3 regions of the Neorhizobium descurainiae genome follow, and region 1 is predicted to be linked to each of the others. Evidence: riboswitches for the same ligand, from Rfam matches in the RefSeq annotation. Region 1 holds a riboswitch; each other region holds the start of a gene.

Region 1 (6,538 bases):
AAGCCGTGCTTCGGCATGCGCGACCTCAAGATAGAGCGGCACCTCCACTTTCAGTCCGGCGATGGCGGAGAGGCCGTCTACGACGACATTCAGAGCGAGCCGCGTCTGCGCGGTGCGGACGATGGTGCCGGGTCCTCCCACGGCGTTCGGCGGCGTGCCGACCGGAGGCTCGCCGATGGCGATTGTGAGCGTCACCTTGCTGAGGCCGGGAATACTGACATTGAGATCGACGCCGATCTGCTTGCCGCCATTGCCGGCCACCGCAGCCGCCGTAATGACATCCATCAGGGCTGCCTTCACGGCGAGCCCATCGCCCTGTCCGACCAGTCTTTCGGACAATGGTCCCAGTGCCAGGATTTCTTCCAGCCTGAGTTTGACCTGCGTGCGGTTGACCGTCTTTTCGAGCGTGTTGAGGATAGCGCGGACGGACGGCGTGAGACCGGTTGCCTTGCCGAGCGCCTGCAGAAACTGACCGTAGGTGATTTCGGTCTTGAGCACCTCGGAATAGGTGCCGGCAGTGAGCCCGAGGTCGATCGCCAGCCCGTCGAGAACGTGGAGGAGGTTGACGTCGGCGTCGATCAGCGCCTGATAGTCCATGACCTTCAGCGAGATGGTCGTGCCGAGGAGCTGGCCGAGCAGAGCGTTGATGATGCCTTCGTTGAGGCTGGCAAGCCGCGAGCCGACCGAGAAGGCGGCGAGCTTGTCGGCGGAAGCCGTGCCGGTGGCCGCAAGCAGGGGCGCTTCGGCGAAGCTGTTTGCGAAGAAGATCCGGCTCTTCTGGTGCATTGTGACGCGAACGGCGTCGTAAGGCGTTGCGCCGGCCTCGAAACGGGTTTCCACCGGGCGCGACGGATCGGCCACATAGCGGCCTTTCGTCAGCTCGGCATAGGCGTCGTAACTCTCGAAGAGGCGTTCCGGGTCGAAGGGAATTTTCCCCTGGGCCGTCAGCAGTCCGGTATCCGTCCGAACGGCAAAATTCTGGTTGTTGAGCGTGAAATAGTCGAGCGCCGCCTTTTCGGGGTCGCTCAACTGTCCGGTTGCGGCAATGGCGGCAAGATCGGCGGAACTCTGGATCTGGCGCTGCTGCAGGGTCAGGTAGCCGTAATCCACTCCGAGCGCCAAGGCGCCGATAACGAGCGGCAGCGTGAGGGCGGCCGATATGGCGATATTGCCCGATTTATCGCGACGAAGGGCGTGAACGAGCCTGCGCATGTCAAATGCCTCCGATCCGCATCGTCGAGAAGCGCCGGATGTGCGGATCCGGCATGGCGTAGCTGTAAAGGCTGAAGATCGGCAGTTCGCTCGCGTCGTAATCGATGGAGACGGTGAATTGATTGGGGTTCTGCGGATCGTCCCGCACCTGGAGGGTGAAATTCCTCATGTCCAGGAGAGCGTGGTTCATGGTGGACATGCTGAGATAGTTGCGCACGAGCTGTTCGCGTTCGGCCGAGTTCAGTCCGGCCACGGCGGTGCGGGCGGCGTCGGCGGCGATCTGCTGCACGGCATGGGCGGCACTCAGATAAATGCCGTAGCCGATCAGGCTGAAGAGCGTGAGGAAGAGGATGGGCGCCACGATGGCAAACTCCACCGCCGAGCCTCCCGATCGGCATTTCATCAGCGATAGGAGACGTTTCATGCTTATTCTCTCCCGCTAAATAAGTATTTTAGAATATAATAATCAGCAGGTGCTAACGGCCGATTAATGCGTCATCTTAAATTGCATTAGAAAATGGAAACATAATTTAAAGGTGCGAAACGTTCCCGAACGCACTCCGTGGCAGGAGAGCGAGGAGAGCAAGCCAGCGGAAGCAAGTTCTCCTCTCTTGAGGCGACACCGGGGAGTTCGCCCATCTCCACGGATCAAGGAGGGTCCGCAAAAAACTCCTGGAACAACGTTGCGGCCTCCCGCAGGGAACGCTAAATCCATCTGATGACCCAGGACATCAGCCAGACCCTTCGCATCGCCGTCGCCCAGCTCAACCCGACCGTCGGCGACGTCGCCGGCAATCTGGCCCTTGCGCGCGAGGCGCGCCGGGATGCCGCCCGGGAAGAGGCCGACCTCGTTCTCTTCACGGAGCTTTTCATCTCCGGCTATCCGCCTGAGGATCTCGTCCTGAAGCCGGCCTTTCTGACTGCCTGCCTTAGGGCAGTGGAGCAGCTTGCCGCCGATACCGCCGATGGCGGGCCGGGCGTCATCATCGGTTTTCCCCGCCAGGGCAAGGAGGGCCGGCACAATTCGGTTGCGGTTCTCGACGGCGGCAAGGTGATCGCCATCCGCGACAAGATCGATCTGCCGAACTACGGCGAGTTCGACGAGAAGCGCGTCTTCGCTGCGGGTGAGATGCCGGGACCGGTCAATTTCCGCGGCGTGCGCCTCGGTATTCCGATCTGCGAGGATATCTGGGGCGAGCTCGGCGTCTGCGAGACCCTGTCCGAAAGTGGGGCCGAAATCCTGCTTGTGCCGAACGGCTCGCCCTATTACCGCGGCAAGGTGGATATCCGGCATCAGGTGGTGCTGAAACAGGTCATCGAGACCGGACTGCCGATGATCTATGCCGCCCAGCTCGGCGGCCAGGACGAACTGGTTTTCGACGGCGCGAGCTTCGCTTTCAATGCCGACAAGACGCTTGCTTTCCAAATGAGCCAGTTCGAGCCGGCGATCACCGTCACGGAATGGAAGAAGGCCGGCGACACGTGGCGCTGCACGCGCGGGCCGATGGCGCGCATTCCGGAGAAAGAGGAGGCGGACTACCGCGCCTGCCTGCTCGGCTTCCGCGACTATGTCAACAAGAACGGTTTCAAATCGGTCGTGCTCGGCCTGTCCGGCGGTATCGACTCGGCGCTCTGCGCGGCGATCGCCGTCGACGCACTCGGCGAGGAGCGGGTGCGCACCGTCATGCTGCCCTACCGCTACACATCCGAGGATTCGCTGAAGGACGCGGCCGATTGCGCCAAAGCGCTCGGCTGCCGCTACGACATCGTGCCGATCGCCGAGCCGGTCGACGGCTTTTCGTCGGCGCTGTCGGAGCTTTTCGAAGGGACGGACGAGGGCATCACCGAAGAAAACCTGCAGAGCCGCGCCCGCGGTACCATTCTCATGGCGATCTCCAACAAATTCGGCTCGATGGTGGTGACCACCGGTAACAAATCGGAAATGTCGGTGGGCTACGCGACCCTCTACGGCGACATGAACGGCGGCTTCAACCCGATCAAGGACCTCTACAAGATGCAGGTCTATGCGCTCTCCGCCTGGCGCAACCGGCACCTGCCGCCGACCGCGCTCGGGCCGACGGGCGAGGTGATCCCGAAGAACATCCTTTCCAAGGCGCCCTCGGCGGAATTGAGGCCCAACCAGACGGACCAGGATTCGCTGCCGCCCTATCCGGTGCTCGACGACATCCTCGAATGCCTGGTCGAGATGGAGATGGGCACGGAGGAGATCGTCGCCCGCGGCCATGACATCGCGACCGTGCACCGGATCGAGCACCTGCTCTATCTCGCCGAATACAAGCGGCGGCAATCGGCGCCGGGCGTGAAGATCACCAAGAAGAATTTCGGCCGCGACCGGCGCTATCCGATTACCAACCGGTTCAGAGATCGGTAGGGCGAAGCCATGGCATTGCGCAGCTCGGTCGAGGTCTTCAACATCCGCACCCGACAGAACCGGGTGGTATGGCAGACGGAAGCCTTGTTCGAGGCACCGAACTGGTCGCCGGACGGACGCTACCTGATGCTGAACAGCGAGGGATTGATCTATCGCCTGTCTCCGGACGGTGACGGTGATCCCGAGCCGGTGGACACGGGCTTTGCCCGGCAGTGCAACAACGACCACGGCATCTCGCCGGAGGGTTCGCTGATCGCCGTGTCCGACAAGGTCGAGTTCGGCAAGTCGGCGATCTACGTGCTGCCGGCCGAAGGCGGTGCGCCGAAACTGGTGACGAAGAACCTGCCGTCTTACTGGCATGGCTGGTCGCCGGACGGGAAGGCATTCGCCTATTGCGGCATCCGCGACCAGGTCTTCGACATCTATACGATTGACATTGGGGGCGGCGAGGAGACGCGGCTCACCTTCGGCGAAGGCCGCAACGACGGGCCGGACTATTCGCCGGATGGAAAGTGGATCTATTTCAACTCCAGCCGCACCGGCCTGATGCAGATCTGGCGCGTGCCGGCTGCCGGAGGACCGGCCGAACGGATCACCAACAGCGATTATGGCGACTGGTTTCCGCATCCGTCACCGAAGGGTGACAAGATCGTCTTCGTCTCCTACGACGCCGATGTCTTCGACCATCCGCGCGACAAAAACGTGCGCGTCCGGCTGATGGACATGGATGGCGGCAATGTCGAGACGCTGTTCGACCTTTTCGGCGGGCAGGGCACGATGAACTCGCCCAACTGGGCGCCGAACGGCGGCGAATTCGCCTATGTGCGATACTTCCCCGTCGCATAAGCGGCTTGAACGGCTTCGGCCTTCCGGGCATAACGCCTTCGTCAGGTGCCCGCTTGTTGCGGGAGAATCGGGAATCCGGTGAGATGCCGGAACGTGCCCAACGCTGTGAGGCGGACGCCCGGCCGCGAGATTTAGGCCACTGGAGTTTTCCGGGAAGGCTGCGGCAGAAGCGGATGAAGCCAAGTCAGAAGACCGGCCTGACGGGATAGACCGATCCGCGCGGACGGCGGGCAGGTTTCGAAGCTCTCCCCGGCCCACAGGCATGGGGGCTGCATTGTTGGGGAAAACGATGCGACCTGACCTTTTTGAACCCGGCCTCGTACTTGCCGGCGAATTTTCCGGAACCGAGCGGGCGGCCGTCTACCGGGCGATCGAGACGCGCCGCGACGTGCGCGACCAGTTCCTGCCCGAGCCGCTGCCGGACGATCTGGTGATGCGGCTGCTTGCCGCCGCCCATGCGGCGCCGTCGGTCGGCTTCATGCAGCCCTGGAACTTCGTCCTGATCCGCGATCCGGCGGTGCGGGAAGCGGCCTTCGCCGCCTTTTCGCGCGCCAATGACGAGGCTGCGGAAATGTTCCCCGAAGAGCGGCGCGATCTCTATCGCAGCCTGAAGCTCGAAGGCATCCGGAAGGCGCCGCTCTCGATCTGCGTGACCTGCGATCCGGACAGGGCAGGGCCGGTAGTGCTCGGCCGCACCCACAATCCGCGCATGGATGTCTATTCGACCGTCTGCGCCGTGCAGAACCTCTGGCTCGCAGCACGCGCGGAAGGCATCGGCGTCGGCTGGGTGAGCATCTTCCGCGACGAGGACGTGCGCGCGCTGCTCGGCATTCCCGAACGCATCGAGATCGTCGCCTGGCTCTGTCTGGGTTACGTCGACCGGCTTTATGCCGAGCCGGAACTGGCGGTCAGAGGCTGGCGCCAGCGCCTGCCGCTCGAAGAGCTGATCTTCAGGGAGAAATGGGAGAATCGCTGATCATTGCTGCGGCTGCGGCCCGCTCGATTTCGGATGGGCGAGATCGATGTTTTCCTCGGGCAGGAATTGCGGGCCGACCGTGCGCACCTTCCTGTCCGGATCGTAGGGACGCTCCGGGCCCGGCAAGTTCGGCTGGATGGCCGCGGCCTGCGGCTGCTCGGGCGGCGTGGTGCGCAGATTGGTGATGCCGGAATAGGGCTCTTCCTTCGGCAGTTCGATACCCTGCACCTTCATCCGCTCCTTCTGGTCCTCCTCCACGTCGGACGGAATGCAGCTGTTCGAGCGGATCGCCGCCAGGATGGCGGTGCGTTCGTCGGAAGACTGCACCAATTGCCGCACATTGTTCCGTTCGTCGGTTATGGCGTCGCGGTTCGCTTCCGCCTGCTGGAGCTGATCGCGGATTTCCTGACAGACCTCGCTGTCCGCACCGCCGAGGGTGATGACGCTCCCGGTGCCACAGCCGGCACTGCGCATCTCGATCCGCAACTGCCGGATTACGCTGTTCTGGCGGCTGAGCTGTTGCGCATAACGCCGCATTTCGGCGGTGTTGCCGATCACCTGGCGGGTATTGTTGAGCTGCCGGTAAAGCGCCGCGCAGGCGGCGACGTCACGCGCGGAGGCCGCTGCGGGAACGAGCAGAAGCGGGGCGATCAAGAGGCCACGAAGGCGCATGGGCATTGTGTCCGGCATTCTCTCCAGTCGGCGGAGACCCGATCATGGAGCAGGCCGGTTGACAATATCATAAGGCGCGCCCCACGGCCTGGTTGAAATTCAGGGGAAGGCGGCCTCTGCCCCTCAGCTCGTCAACTTATGGCTGCACTTCGAGATTGGGCTGCGATGCCTCCGCGACCGCAAGCGCCGCCATGTTGACGACACCGCGGGAGGTGACCGACGGCGAAAGGATATGCGCCGGCATGGCCGCGCCCAAAAGGATCGGTCCGACATGCAGCGCGTCGGTCATGTTGCGGACGATGCCGAGCGAGATATTGGCCGCATCGAGGTTCGGGAAGACGAGGAGATTGGCCTCTCCGGTGAGCGAGCTGTTCGGCATGGCGCGCTTGCGCAACACCTCCGAGAGAGCCGAGCCGCCCTGCATTTCGCCGTCGACTTCC
Region 2 (6,538 bases), on a different contig from region 1:
CTCGAAAATTTTCCGGGCCTCACCCCGCCGGCCATCGCGGCGCTGACCACGCATGACACCCACGCAGCCATCACGCTCGACGAACAGCTCGTCTACGGCACGCTGGTCGATTTCCAGCGGGAGTTCGACAGCGACACGCGCGATATCGGCTGGCTGCATTTCTTCGTCTCCGACAGGGTGATCATCACCACACGGCTGCAGCCGCTCAGGTCGATCGACCGCGCACGGGCGGCCATCGAAAAGAACGCCTCGCGCTACAGGCAGCCGATCGACGTGTTCGAAACGCTGGTCGCCGAATTCCAGCGCACCCTGATCAGCCTCGTCATGGAGCTCACCGAGGAGCTGAACCTCATCGAGGATTTCGTCTACGACAATGCGCCGCGCGATGAGCGCCGGCGGCTTGCGCCGGTCCGGCGAACAGTGGTCAGGCTGCATCGGCACCTGAGGACCGTGCTGACGCTGATGCGGCGGGCAGCGGCCGCCGACGGCGACGAAATGCCGCCCGGTTTCGACGATGCCGCCTCGCGCCTCGTCGGCCGGCTGGAAGCGGTCGACCACGACGTCTATGCGCTGCAGGAGCGCGCCCGGCTGCTGCACGAGGAAATCGACTCGAAGCTCTCCTCCGAGACGAACCGGCACCTCTACATCCTGTCGCTGATGACGGCCTTCCTGCTGCCGCCGACGCTGGTCACCGGCTTCTTCGGCATGAACACGTCCTCCCTGCCCTTCGCGGAAGGCGTGGGCGGGACAGCCTATGCGCTCGGCCTCATCGTCCTGTCCGTGCTCGCCGCCTGGTGGCTATTGAGGCGGGTCGGCATTCTCTGATCCCGGCCTCGCAAACGAAAACCCGCCCGGCTTGCACCGAACGGGTTTTCAAAGGGATTTCCCTCGCCTCAGTAATAGGGCGAGTAGCAGGTCTGGCGCGGGCCGTTATAGGGCTGGAACGAGTTCGAATAGGCATCGTAGGACCGATAACGGGAAGAGCACCATTCGTAGTGGCGCGGATTGAGACCACCGCCGCCATAGACCGGGGCGGGAGCCGGCTCGACATAGCGCGGCTGGGCAGCGATGGCGCCGCCGATCAGCGCGCCGGCGCCGAATGCCGCCAGCGGGAACCAGTAGCCCTCGTGATAACGGTAGCCCGGGCGGCGATCACGATAGCCGCGATGGCCGCGGTACCAGCCCCGGCGGTCACCCCAATCGCGGCGGTCACGCCAATCGCGGCCGTCACGCCAGTCGCGGCGATACTGCACCAGATTTACGTCCGAACTCGCCTCGATCCCGGCCGCCGGAGCGACCGGCAGCGGCATTGCCCCGGCCGGCATCAGCGAGCCAACCAGAACGGCGGCGGAAATGCCCGCGACCGCAATTTTCTTGAACAGCGTCATATTGAACTCTCCCAACCCTTGGTCGATGTTTTCTGTTTCCTTCGCCGGCCTCGACGGCGTCTGCCATCGGCGGACCGTAACTTCGCGGCGATCCTAGGAAATTCATCCTGAATGCGTGATTAACGCCCCGGAGCAACGGAAGCCCGGCCCGGGCAGCGTGCCCGAACCGGGTTCCACATCCAGCCCCGAGACGATTTTTACCGGTACGGCGATACGCATCGCGCCCGGACGCCGGCGCGCGGCACATAGGTATTGTCCGATGCGCGATAGCTACGGTAGCGGCTCTCGCACCAGGCGACATGTCGGCCGGAATAAGGGCCGCGATCATTTGCAATCGCTCCGCCGATGATTACCCCGGTGCCGAAGGCCGCCAGCGGGAACCAGAAGCCATTGTAATACCGATAGCCCGGACGGCGATCGCGATAGCCGCGATAACCGCGATGCCAGCCGTAGCGGTCGCGCCGCCAGTCACGGCGATCCCGGTACTGGACATCCGTCACGGCGCTTGCAGCCGAAATGGCGGGAGCCGAAGGCATCTGCAAAGCCTGAGCCGATGTGAAGCTGGTGAGCGCAGAAGCGACCGCAAGCGCTGCCGCGGTCAAACGCAGGTGGAGGGGTCTCATCCTGGTGTTTCCTTTCAGGAAGTATTGGCAGAAAACAACGCGGATAGAAGGACTTGGTTCCATGACGGCCGGGCTGGAGCCAATCACGAATAAGCGATCGGTCCCAGGGCAAACTGCATCATGCGACGATCGAAAGCATCGTCTGATCGCCCTGAAGGCGATTGACCATGAAATTCGAATACCATTCGACGAACTGCATGACGCCGCCCTCGTGGATCGCCGAATAAGGTCCCGGCTCATATGCCGGCGAACGGATCCCGAAGGCGTTTTCCTCGACGATCTGGCGGTCCTGGTCGTTGGTCATGTTCCAGACATGCGTCAGCTCTTCGAGATTGTAATCGACGCCCTCGACCGCATCCTTGTGGACCAGCCATTTGGTGGTGACCGCCGTTTCCTCCGGTCCGAGTGGTGTGACGCGGAAGGAGACCGCATGGTCGCCCAGCATGTGGTTCCACGTGGTCGGGTAATGGAAGAGCAGCATCGTGCCGATCCCATCGATCGTCACGTCGTCGGAGAGTTTTCGCTGCACGGCATTCCTGCCCGACATCGTGTAGCTTTCGGCGCCCTCGATCAGCGGCATGCGGGCGACGCGGAACTGGCCGTCCGGCGATATCCTGAACTCGCTCGGCAGATCGGCCGCCTCGCAGCGCCGCCAGTGCTCGATGATGACCGGATCGTCGATCGCGCCCGACACGCCGGTGACGGTAGGCGCTTCCGGAAACGTGCGGCAGAGTTCCGGGTGATTGCCGGCGCAATGATAGCATTCGCGGTTGTTTTCCCAGACGAGCTTCCAATTGCCCTTCTCGATGATCGTCGACTGGTGGGCGACCTTGGCCTCCGACAGGCGGTGCGGCGCCATATAGGGCTCGATCGCCTCGCGAACGGGCGCGAAATCCGGCGCCTCGTTGGCAAGGCAGATGAAGATGTAGCCGGCGACGCTCTCGCAATGGACCTTCTTCAACCCGAACTCTCTCTTGTCGAAATCCTGGCCCATCTGCCGGGCGATGAGCAGCGAGCCGTCGAGTTCGTAGGTCCATTGATGGTAGGGACAGACGAGCCGCACCGCCGAGCCGCTTTCCTTGGTGCATACCCGGCTGCCGCGGTGGCGGCAGGTATTGTGGAGCGCCCGGATCAGGCCGTCACGGCCGCGCACGACGACGACCGGATAGTCGCCGATCTGCAACGTGAAATAGCTGCCGGCCTTGGGCAGTTCGCAATCGTGGCCGACGAACAGCCAATCGCGATACCAGATCAATTCGAGATCGAGCTTGTAATAATCGGGATCGGTGTAAAAGGCCTGTTCGAGGCTGAAGCCTTCGCGGCGGTTCTTGAGCTGCCGCAGGACCTGACTGCGAGTTTCCATCTTGCCTTCCTTGTCGAAGCGAGCCTTGGGGCGGCCTGCGGAAGGACATGGAAACGCCGGCCGGTCTCGCCCCGCCAATCTCCGCGTCCCGAGCGCCCGCCGCGATCGGTCAAATTCTCTTTCACCTCAGGCTGGTTTCCGGGCTCAGGAGCTGTCCCTCGCGGGACGGGCATGGCGCCTTCCCGGGCGGCCCTTGCGGCTCTTTCCCAGTGGCTTGTGCCATGCCTCTTACACTCCACCACCGTTGCGGGGGCAGCGCCGGGCTTCGACCGGCTTCCCAATTCTCCGCCCTCCCTAGCGAGGCGGCACCTTGAGCTTGCAGCGGATATAATCATCTGCCCCACGTGTCGCATAGGCAACATTGCGACATCGGCAACCGCATTGACGACGGCTTCGGAAAACCCTTAAGCCCCGCGAAAGGAAAACCTGTCATTGAGGGCTGAAGCTCAAGATTTCCGGCATCAACAGGAGCGATGCCCCCGTGCAGGCCAAAGGAAAATTCCGCTACTACGAAGCTCCTCCGCCGAAGCCTCCCGCGCCGGCGGGGACGAAGCCTACCGCGCATTCGGAATTCCTGCGGACCGGACGCATCGCCCGCGACAGCGCCATCTGGGTGCCGGCAGAACGGCGCTATATCGGTTATGCGGACGTCGCCGCGCGCACCGGCAAGAAACTGGAAGCAGCCGGAGAAAAGAGCCACGAGCGGATCAACGCATTCCATCGATCGATCCAGTTCCCGAAGATCATCTTCCACCGCACGCTCGACGAGCGTCCGCATCTCGGCTACTGCCATGTCACGGCCGCGAGAACGTTCCTCGGACGCCGCATGCCGGTCAGCTGGTCCTTCTATATCGCCAATTTCTTTTCCGAGATCGGCGAGGAGGAAAGGTTCTTCGAACGCATCAGCACGACCTATTCGCGCATGTACTTCGCCGTGGCGATCGAGGGGGAGCCGGGCGAACCGTTCCGGATCGACCGCTCGATCCGCAAGAACGGGCTCCTGTTCCAGACCAACGATCCGATGGAAGCGATCAAGAACGTGCTGACGCTCGGCGCATCGAGCCATGCGCTGCGCGAAATCATCAAAAAGCTTTGACGGAAGCCCGGTCCGCGCTATTGACGGGCGGACATGACGGCCGACATCATCGACATCACCCGGGATCATGAACGCGCGCTCCTCAAGGCCTCAGCCGTCTTGGCGGAAGGTTATCCGGTGGCGATCCCCACCGAGACCGTTTACGGGCTTGCCGCGGACGCCACCAACCCGGCAGCCATTGCCCGCATTTACGAGACCAAGGGCCGGCCGCGCTTCAACCCGCTGATCTGCCATGCGGCCGATCTTTCCATGGCCGAGCGCTATGCGGTTTTCGACCCGATCTCGAAAAAGCTCGCCGAGACCTTCTGGCCGGGGCCGCTGACGCTGATCCTGCCGCTGAAGCCGGAAAGCGGCATCCACTCGCTCGCCACCGCGGGTCTCGACACGATCGGCATCCGCCTGCCGAAAGGGTTCGCATCCGAGCTCATCCGCGCCTTCGGGAAGCCGCTTGCCGCGCCGAGCGCCAACACGTCCGGCAAGGTGAGCCCGACAAGCGCGCAGCATGTGGCGGAGGACCTGGGCGACAGGCTCAAGCTCATCGTCGATGGCGGCGCAGCCCCCGTCGGCGTGGAATCGACCATCGTCCGCGTCGAGGACGGCATTATCCGCCTACTGAGACCCGGCGGCGTCGCGGTGGAGGAGATCGAGAAAGCCACCGGCCTCCCGGTGATCCGGCCGGACGGCCCGGCGGCGATCATCGAGGCGCCGGGCATGCTCGCCTCCCACTATGCGCCGGGCGCGGCCGTCCGGCTCAACGCCGATCACGTCGAACCCGGCGAAGCGCTGATCCGGCTGGGTTCCGCCCCGGTAAAGGGAATAGAGCTTGCCACCGCGGTTTTTGATTTGAGCCCTTCCGGCGATCTTGCGCAGGCGGCGGCAAATCTGTTCGCTTACCTGAAGCGCGCCGATGCGACCGGTGCGGCCCGTATTGCCGTCACGCCCATTCCCGACCACGGGCTTGGCGAGGCGATCAACGACCGGCTGGCCCGCGCCGCCGCGCCACGGGAATAGGAGGAGGCTGCCGATGGATATTTCCGGACCGAAACCAGAGCTTCTCGACCGCTTCGCGGCGATCGTCGGCGAAAGCCATGTCCTGCGCGACCCGCAGGACATGGCCCCGCATCTCGTCGAGGGCCGCGGGCTCTATCAGGGCTCCTCGCCCATGCTGCTGAAGCCCGGCTCGACGCAGGAGGTTTCGGAAATCCTCAAGCTCGCGAGCGAGACCGGGACGCCGATCGTGCCGCAAACGGGCAATACCGGCCTCGTCGGCGGCCAGACGCCCCGCACCGGCGGCAGCGACCTGATCGTCTCGCTCGAACGGATGAACCGCATCCGCGATGTCGACCCCGTTGCCAACGTGCTCGTCGCCGATGGCGGCGCGATCCTCGCCGACGTGCAGAAGGCGGCCGAGGCGGCCGGCCGGCTGTTTCCGCTGTCGCTCGGTTCGGAAGGCTCCTGCCGCATCGGCGGCAATCTCTCCACCAATGCCGGCGGCACCGCCGTGCTCGCCTACGGCAACATGCGCCAGCTCTGCCTCGGTCTGGAGGTTGTATTGCCGACGGGCGAGATCTGGGACGGGCTGCGCCGCCTCAAGAAGGACAATACCGGCTACGACCTGCGCGACCTCTTCATCGGCGCGGAAGGCACGCTCGGCATCATCACCGGCGCCGTCCTGAAACTCTTTCCGCAGCCGGCCGGCCACCAGGTGGCGCTGGCGGGCCTCGACTCCCCTGAAGATGCCCTGAAGCTCTTCGAGCGGGCCTCGAACCTTTGCGGCACGGCGCTGACGGGTTTCGAGCTGATGCCGCGCATCGGCATCGAATTCACCACCCGCCACATCGAGGGCGTGCGCGATCCGCTTTCCGAGCCGCATCCCTGGTACGCGCTGATCGATATCTCCACCTCCGATTCCGCCGGGACGGCAGAGACCATGATCCAGTCGCTGCTCGAACAGGGGTTCGAAGCGGGGCTCATCCGCGACGCGGTGATCGCCTCCTCCGTCGCCCAGCAGAAGGCGCTCTGGCATATGCGGGAAAGCATGTCCGACGCCCAGAAGCCGGAAGGCGGC
Region 3 (6,538 bases), on a different contig from region 1:
CTTCTCGCATTCTTCGCCCTGATCGTGGAGCGCATATTCGGCTATCCCGACTGGTTGTTCCGGCGTATCGGCCATCCGGTAACCTGGATCGGCCGGCTGATTTCCCGGCTCGATGCCGACTGGAACCGCGAGGCCGACGACTTTCCCACCCGCAGACGCAGAGGCGTTTTCGCGCTGCTGACGCTTCTCGGCGTGGCGATCTTCGTCGCTCTGGCAGTCGAATACTGTTTGCTGGCGCTGCCGCTCGGGCCGATCCTGCTGGTTCTGGTCGCAGTCAGCCTGCCCGCCCAGAAGAGCCTCGAAAGTCATGTCGAGGCCGTTGCCGATGCGATGAAATATGGCGGGCTCGAAGCCGGCCGGAAAGCCGTTTCGATGATCGTCGGCCGCGATCCGGAAAAGCTCGACGAAGCCGCCGTCTGCCGCGCTGCGATCGAGAGCCTGGCGGAGAATTTTTCCGATGGTGTCGTGGCGCCGGCCTTCTGGATGGGCGTTGGTGGATTGGCGGGCGGCGTGGCTTACAAGGCGGCCAATACGGCCGACAGCATGATCGGCCACCGCAGCCCGCGCCACGAAGCCTTCGGCTGGGCGGCAGCACGTTTCGACGACCTGATCAACCTGCCCGCCTCGCGGCTGAGCGCGCTTCTGTTCGTGACCGCGGCCTTTTTCATCGACAAGGCTTCGCCCCGGAATGCGATCAGGGCTGTGCTGCGGGACGCCGGACATCATCGCTCGCCGAATGCCGGATGGCCGGAAGCGGCGATGGCCGGCGCGCTCGGCATCGCGCTGGCGGGACCGAGAAGCTATGGCGGACAGATGATCGAGGCGCGCTTCATGGGTGAGGGCGGACGCACGGAACTCACCTATGAGGACATCCGCCAGGCGCTGAAGCTCGCCCGCGTGGCGGACGCCCTGCTGATCGGCCTTTTCGGCCTTCTGGCATGGATCATCTGGCAAGTCTGAGCAATCCGTCGAGATCGAGATGTCGTTCCATATGAGCGGCGAGCCGATCGAGCACGTCGTCCACACCCGCCTCGTAGTCGAGGCCGGACGCCGTCCCGCCGAGCCGCATCAACCAGGCCGAGCGCTGCCGGTCGTCCGAAAAGAGCCCGTGGATATAGGTGCCGCAAACCTTTCCATCGGCCGAGATAGCCCCTTCCGGACTGCCGCCGATCGCCGAAAACGGTCGGGCGCAATCCGGTCCGATTGTTCGCCCGATATGCATTTCATAGCCGGATAAGGAAACTCCGTCGAAACTGGTGCCCGAGACGGCCTCCAGTCGCTTGTCGTCCGAAAGAACCGTCTCGACATCGAGCAAACCAAGCCCTTCCACCGAACCCGGCCGACCTTCGATACCATCCGGATCGGAAATTTTCTTTCCGAGCATCTGATAGCCGCCACAGAGGCCAAGCACCTTCCCCCCACGGCGGACATGCGCAGCTATATCGACATCGAAACCCACCGACTTTAATGCCTGAAGATCCGAGATCGTCGCCTTCGAGCCGACCAGCAGAACGAGATCGCAATCGCCGGGGATCGCCTGACCTGCCCGAACCCGAATCAGTTCCACATCCGGTTCGGCTTCCAGCGGATCGAGATCGTCGAAATTGGAGATATGCGGCAGGATCGGCACCCCAATACGGATGTTTGCCCCAGCCTTGCGGGCTGGCGGCGCGTCGAGGCCGAGCGCATCTTCCGCCGGCAGCCGGACGGCATCGGGAAAATGCGGCAGCAGCCCGATCGGCTGCCAGCCGTTCAGTTCGGCGATCATCCGCATGCCATCCGCAAACAGCGCCGGGTCGCCGCGAAACCGGTTGACGATGAAGCCGCGGATCATCGCCGCATCGTCCGGATCGAGCACCAGTTTCGTGCCGGCGAGGCTTGCGATCACCCCGCCGCGGTCGATATCGCCGATCAGCACGACCGGCACGTCCGCCGCGCGCGCGAAACCCATATTGGCGATGTCGTTCCGGCGGAGATTGACTTCCGATGCGCTGCCGGCCCCTTCCACCAGCACAAGGTCGGCCTGGCTGCGGAGCAGTTCGAAACTTTCCATCACCCGCTGCATCAGCTTCGGCTTGAGATCCTGGTATTCAGCCGCTTTGGCATTGCCTTCGACCTTGCCCTGCACGACGACCTGCGCGCCTACCTCGCTCTGGGGCTTCAGCAGGACCGGGTTCATGTGGACGCTGAGCGGTGCTTTCCCAGCGCGCGCCTGCAGCGCCTGCGCCCGGCCGATCTCGCCGCCATCCGCCGTCACGGCCGCATTGTTCGACATGTTCTGCGGCTTGAACGGCAGGACCTTCAGGCCGCGCAAGGTGAAGGCGCGGGCAAGCCCGGCCACGACCAGCGACTTGCCCACATCCGAGCCCGTTCCCTGAAACATCAGCGCGCGGGCGGTCATGGCTTAGAACTCGATGCCGGCCTGGGCCTTCACGCCGGCCTTGAAATGGTGCTTCACCAGCGTCATTTCGGTCACCATGTCGGCGGCTTCGATGAGCGCCGGTTTGGCGTTGCGGCCGGTGACGACCACATGCAGGTCCGGCCGGCGGGCCTGCAATGCGGCGATCACCGTGCCGAGATTGAGATAATCGTAACGCAGCGCGATATTGAGCTCGTCGAGAATGACGAGGCCGATCGTCTCGTCCGCCATCAGGTCCAGCGCCTTCCCCCATGCCTTTTCGGCGGCGGCGATATCCCGTTGCAGGTCCTGCGTTTCCCAGGTGAAGCCCTCGCCCATCGTATGCCAGACGACCCGATCGCCGAAGACGGCCAGCGCCGGCTGTTCGCCGGTCGACCAGGCACCCTTGATGAACTGCACCACGCCGACGCGGCGGTTGTTGCCGAGCATGCGCAGCGCCAGACCGAATGCGGCGGTGGATTTACCCTTGCCGGAACCGGTATGGACGATGAGAAGGCCCTTTTCGAGGATCTTCCCGGCCACTTCCGCATCCTGCACCGCCTTGCGGTTCGCCATCTTGGCGCGGTGGCGCTCGGCTGCCGCCTGATCGATCTCCTTCACCGCGAAGCAAGCCCCGCCGAAGGGCGCACCGCGACATCTTCGCCGGCGCGGAACTTCTCGCGGACCACCGCGATGAGCGCGCCGAGCACTGCCCAGAACACCAGATTGGTGACGTAAACGGCATTGACGAAGCGGGCATGCAGCTCCAGCGGCACCGCCGTCTCATGCGTCGGCGGCAGGGGAGCGCCAACCAGATGCGGAGCGACCAGCAGAACGATCGCCAGCACGGCAAACACGACCGAACGGGTATAGGCGAGCAGGCCGAGGCCGAGAGCGGTGCAGATGGCCGTCGAAATCCACCAGATCTGGCGCGGACCGAGCTCGGCGGCCGGCATGCCCGGCAGTTCCGGCGGCAGGCCGAGGCCGGGAGCGAGGCTGACGGTGAGGAAGCCGGCAATGCCGAACATCAACCCGCCGCGCCAGCCCTTGAAGCCTCCCAGGGCTTCCGAAGCGGCGATCAGCACGAGACCGAAGCCGATTGCCGACAAGATATCGGCTGCGGCGGTGTAGATGAGGCGCTCAAAACCGTCGGCGGGAGCCCAGGCCTCCTCGTCGTGGCTATGTTCAGCCGCCGCAGGGGGCGCGACACCGCCAGCCGGGGCAGCCTCATGGTTGTGGCTGTGACCGGCCTCGGCACCGCCGGCATTTTCATAGGTCTCGGCCTGCAGGATGAGCGGCACCGTCGAGAAATGCTGCATGACGGTGAGGAGAAGTCCCGACAACAGCCCGGCGATCACCGCCGTGAAGACGATGTTACGAAACAGCGACATTTGGAAATTCCTCTCAGTGGCAGGGGAAGGCCAGGGAATGGCGCGTGTCGTGGGCGGCGTTGTGGACGACTTCCAGATGCGAGAAGCCGACAAAACCGACGATGAACAGGCCGAGAATGGCCGTCATGCCGAGGGGAATGATCTTCGAAGCGGAAACGCTGACCGCACTTGCGGCAGAATTCGTTACCATGGTCTCGTCCTTTCGCCCTCCACCCGAGGGCTGTTCAAGTTTCTCACCACCTCTGGCAGGTCTCCTGGCTCGCGGATCAGGCGCCTCTCGCCCGCCTTCCCGGATTGCTCCAGTGGCTTGACGGCCAACCGGCCGTTTTGGACGAAGACTTTCCGCTTACAGTTGCGGGGGCAGCCACGGGTTTGACGGCAAATCCGTCGCACCGCATTCCCTCAAAACCCTTTCGGGCACCATAGGTCCGGTCACTATAGACGAATTCGCGAGCCCCGCAATCGCCTTTGCGACGCCCGCCGCACTCCATTGACATAGGGCTATGACCGGGCTTAGTTGAAAGAAGACGGTCCTTTTCCGGCAACGGGAAGGGCTAAGAGAGAATGCGGTGCGATCCTTGGGATCAATGCCGCGGCTGCCCCCGCAACTGTAGGCGGCGAGCCATTTTGCCGAGCAAGGCCTCTGGGCCGGAAAGCCACTGGGAAAACCGGGAAGGCAGGCAAATGGCGGCGACCCGCGAGCCAGGAGACCTGCCGTTCGATTTAAGCTTCGCCGGGCGGGGTGCTCCGGAGGAAGTCTTGTCATTCACCGCAGGCGGGCTTGCCCTTCTGCTCCGCGCCCCGATTTTTCGAACTGGCGGTAACGCGGCTTAGATGATGAGTGACGAGCGAAAAGACGATCTGGAAACCGTCCCGGAAGCCGTGGATGTGACGATCTTCGTCTGCACCAATTGCCGCGACGAGATCGATCCCGAAACACGCCCCGGCATCGGGATGATCGCCGCTCTGCGGGAAGCTACAGCCGGCAAGCCGCTTGCCGTAAAGCCCGTCACCTGCCTCGCCAATTGCGAAAAGAGCCCGAGCGCGGCCTTCAACCACCGATCCGGCTGGTCTTACGTTTTCGGGCATCTGACGCTGGAGAATGTCGAAGACATCGTGACCGGCGCAATGATGCTCGCCGGGGACGAGCGCGGCTTCCTTCCCCTTCGTGGCCGTCCCGCCTGCCTCCGCGGCAAAGGCATGACGGCCCGCATTCCACCCTTCCACCATCACGAGGACATGCCTTCATGAGCGTCAATTTCGACCGCGTTCCCTGCACCGTCGTCACCGGGTTCCTGGGCGCCGGCAAGACCACGCTGATCCGCAGCCTGATCGAGAAGCTCGACGGTAAGCGCCTGGCGATCATCGTCAACGAATTCGGCGATGTCGGCATCGACGGCGACGTGCTGAAGGGCTGCGGCATCGAGACCTGCCCGGAAGACAATATCATCGAGCTCGCCAACGGCTGCATCTGCTGCACCGTCGCCGACGACTTCGTGCCGGCGATCGACCAGATCCTCTCCCGCGAACCGCGCGTCGACCATATCCTCATCGAGACTTCCGGACTTGCGCTGCCGAAGCCGCTCGTCCAGGCCTTCCAGTGGCCGGATGTGAAGGCGCGCGTGACGGTGGATGGCGTCGTCGCCGTGGTCGACGGCGTGGCTCTGGCGGAGGGCCGGGTCGCCGACGATCACGGCGCGCTGGAAGCCCAGCGGCAGGCAGACGACTCGATCGACCATGACGACCCGGTCGAGGAAGTCTTCGAGGACCAGGTCGCCTGTGCCGACATGATCGTTCTGACCAAGACCGATCTTCTGGATGCCGCAGGGCTCGCCACCGCCAAGGATCGCGTTACCGCCCACCTGCCGCGGGCCGTGAAGATCGTCTCGGCCGCGAATGGGGCGATCGATCCGGCAGTGCTGATCGGCCTCGGGCTCGCCGTCGAGGATGACATCGGGAACCGCAAGACGCATCACGACGACGAGCTCGATCACGACCACGACGACTTCGACAGCTTTGTCGTCGACCTGCCGGCCGTGGCGGATGCCGAAGCACTCGCCGCCCGCATCTCCGTGACGGCGGAAGCCGAGAACGTCCTGCGCATAAAAGGCTTTGTGGAGGTCGCGGATAAGCCGATGCGCCTGCAGGTCCAGGCTGTAGGATCGCGCGTGAACCATTATTTCGACCGCGCCTGGGCGCCCGGCGAAGCGCGGCACGGCCGTCTTGTCGTGATCGGCGAAAAAGGGATCGACCGCGCGGCGATCGAAAGGATGCTGGCCGCATAAGGCAACGGAAATGCACATACTTGCCACCACATCGTCGTCGCTCGACGACCTGATCGAGCCGGTCGACCTCAACCAGTCGCCCGCCGATGTGGTGGTGCTGTCCTTTTCCGGCAGCGACCTGAACGGCATCGCTGCAGCCTGGGACAAGGGTCGGGCGAGCCTGCGGCTGGCCAACCTTTCCGACCTGCGGCACCCGATGTCCGTCGACCTCTGGGTGGAGAAGACGGCGGCACATGCGAAGGTCATCCTTGTGCGCATTCTCGGCGGCTATGACCGCTGGGCCTATGGGGTGGATGAACTTTCACGCATGGCGAAGCGCAAGAGGATCGCGCTCGTGCTTCTGCCCGGCGAATGCAGCATTCGTGACGAGCGGCTTGTCGGCGCCTCGACGGTTTCCGAAGAGCAGCTTGCCGGCATTCTCGCCTGCTTCCGCGAGGGCGGCCCGGACAATATGCGGCGGCTGG

Evidence for each region. A riboswitch is a leader RNA that binds a small molecule or an ion and turns the genes downstream of it on or off. The one in region 1 is predicted to bind cobalamin.
Region 2: linked by a shared signal. The riboswitch ahead of ACMGE0_RS13110 (aromatic ring-hydroxylating oxygenase subunit alpha) and the one ahead of bluB (5,6-dimethylbenzimidazole synthase) in region 1 are both predicted to bind cobalamin.
Region 3: linked by a shared signal. The riboswitch ahead of ACMGE0_RS19500 (DUF1636 family protein) and the one ahead of bluB (5,6-dimethylbenzimidazole synthase) in region 1 are both predicted to bind cobalamin.

Annotation. Positions count from the first base shown of each region.
Region 1 covers NZ_JBLFFK010000010.1:128,768-135,305, reverse strand. The annotation lists gene ACMGE0_RS18410 (TadG family pilus assembly protein) at 1-1,212, opposite strand, end outside; gene ACMGE0_RS18405 (TadE/TadG family type IV pilus assembly protein) at 1,214-1,636, opposite strand; gene ACMGE0_RS18400 (NAD+ synthase) at 1,931-3,604, shown strand; gene ACMGE0_RS18395 (TolB family protein) at 3,620-4,450, shown strand; cobalamin riboswitch at 4,477-4,665, shown strand; gene bluB (5,6-dimethylbenzimidazole synthase) at 4,740-5,426, shown strand; gene ACMGE0_RS18385 (hypothetical protein) at 5,427-6,098, opposite strand; gene ACMGE0_RS18380 (NADP-dependent malic enzyme) at 6,235-6,538, opposite strand, start outside.
Region 2 covers NZ_JBLFFK010000006.1:93,727-100,264, forward strand. The annotation lists gene ACMGE0_RS13095 (transporter) at 1-825, shown strand, start outside; gene ACMGE0_RS13100 (BA14K family protein) at 894-1,388, opposite strand; gene ACMGE0_RS13105 (BA14K family protein) at 1,586-2,011, opposite strand; gene ACMGE0_RS13110 (aromatic ring-hydroxylating oxygenase subunit alpha) at 2,130-3,374, opposite strand; cobalamin riboswitch at 3,487-3,702, opposite strand; gene ACMGE0_RS13115 (DUF6656 family protein) at 3,856-4,470, shown strand; gene ACMGE0_RS13120 (L-threonylcarbamoyladenylate synthase) at 4,504-5,481, shown strand; gene ACMGE0_RS13125 (FAD-binding oxidoreductase) at 5,495-6,538, shown strand, end outside.
Region 3 covers NZ_JBLFFK010000011.1:165,143-171,680, reverse strand. The annotation lists gene cbiB (adenosylcobinamide-phosphate synthase CbiB) at 1-960, shown strand, start outside; gene ACMGE0_RS19520 (cobyric acid synthase) at 944-2,401, opposite strand; gene cobO (cob(I)yrinic acid a,c-diamide adenosyltransferase) at 2,405-3,019, opposite strand; gene ACMGE0_RS19510 (CbtA family protein) at 3,016-3,789, opposite strand; gene ACMGE0_RS19505 (CbtB domain-containing protein) at 3,803-3,979, opposite strand; cobalamin riboswitch at 4,017-4,229, opposite strand; cobalamin riboswitch at 4,301-4,522, shown strand; gene ACMGE0_RS19500 (DUF1636 family protein) at 4,624-5,040, shown strand; gene cobW (cobalamin biosynthesis protein CobW) at 5,037-6,074, shown strand; gene cobN (cobaltochelatase subunit CobN) at 6,085-6,538, shown strand, end outside.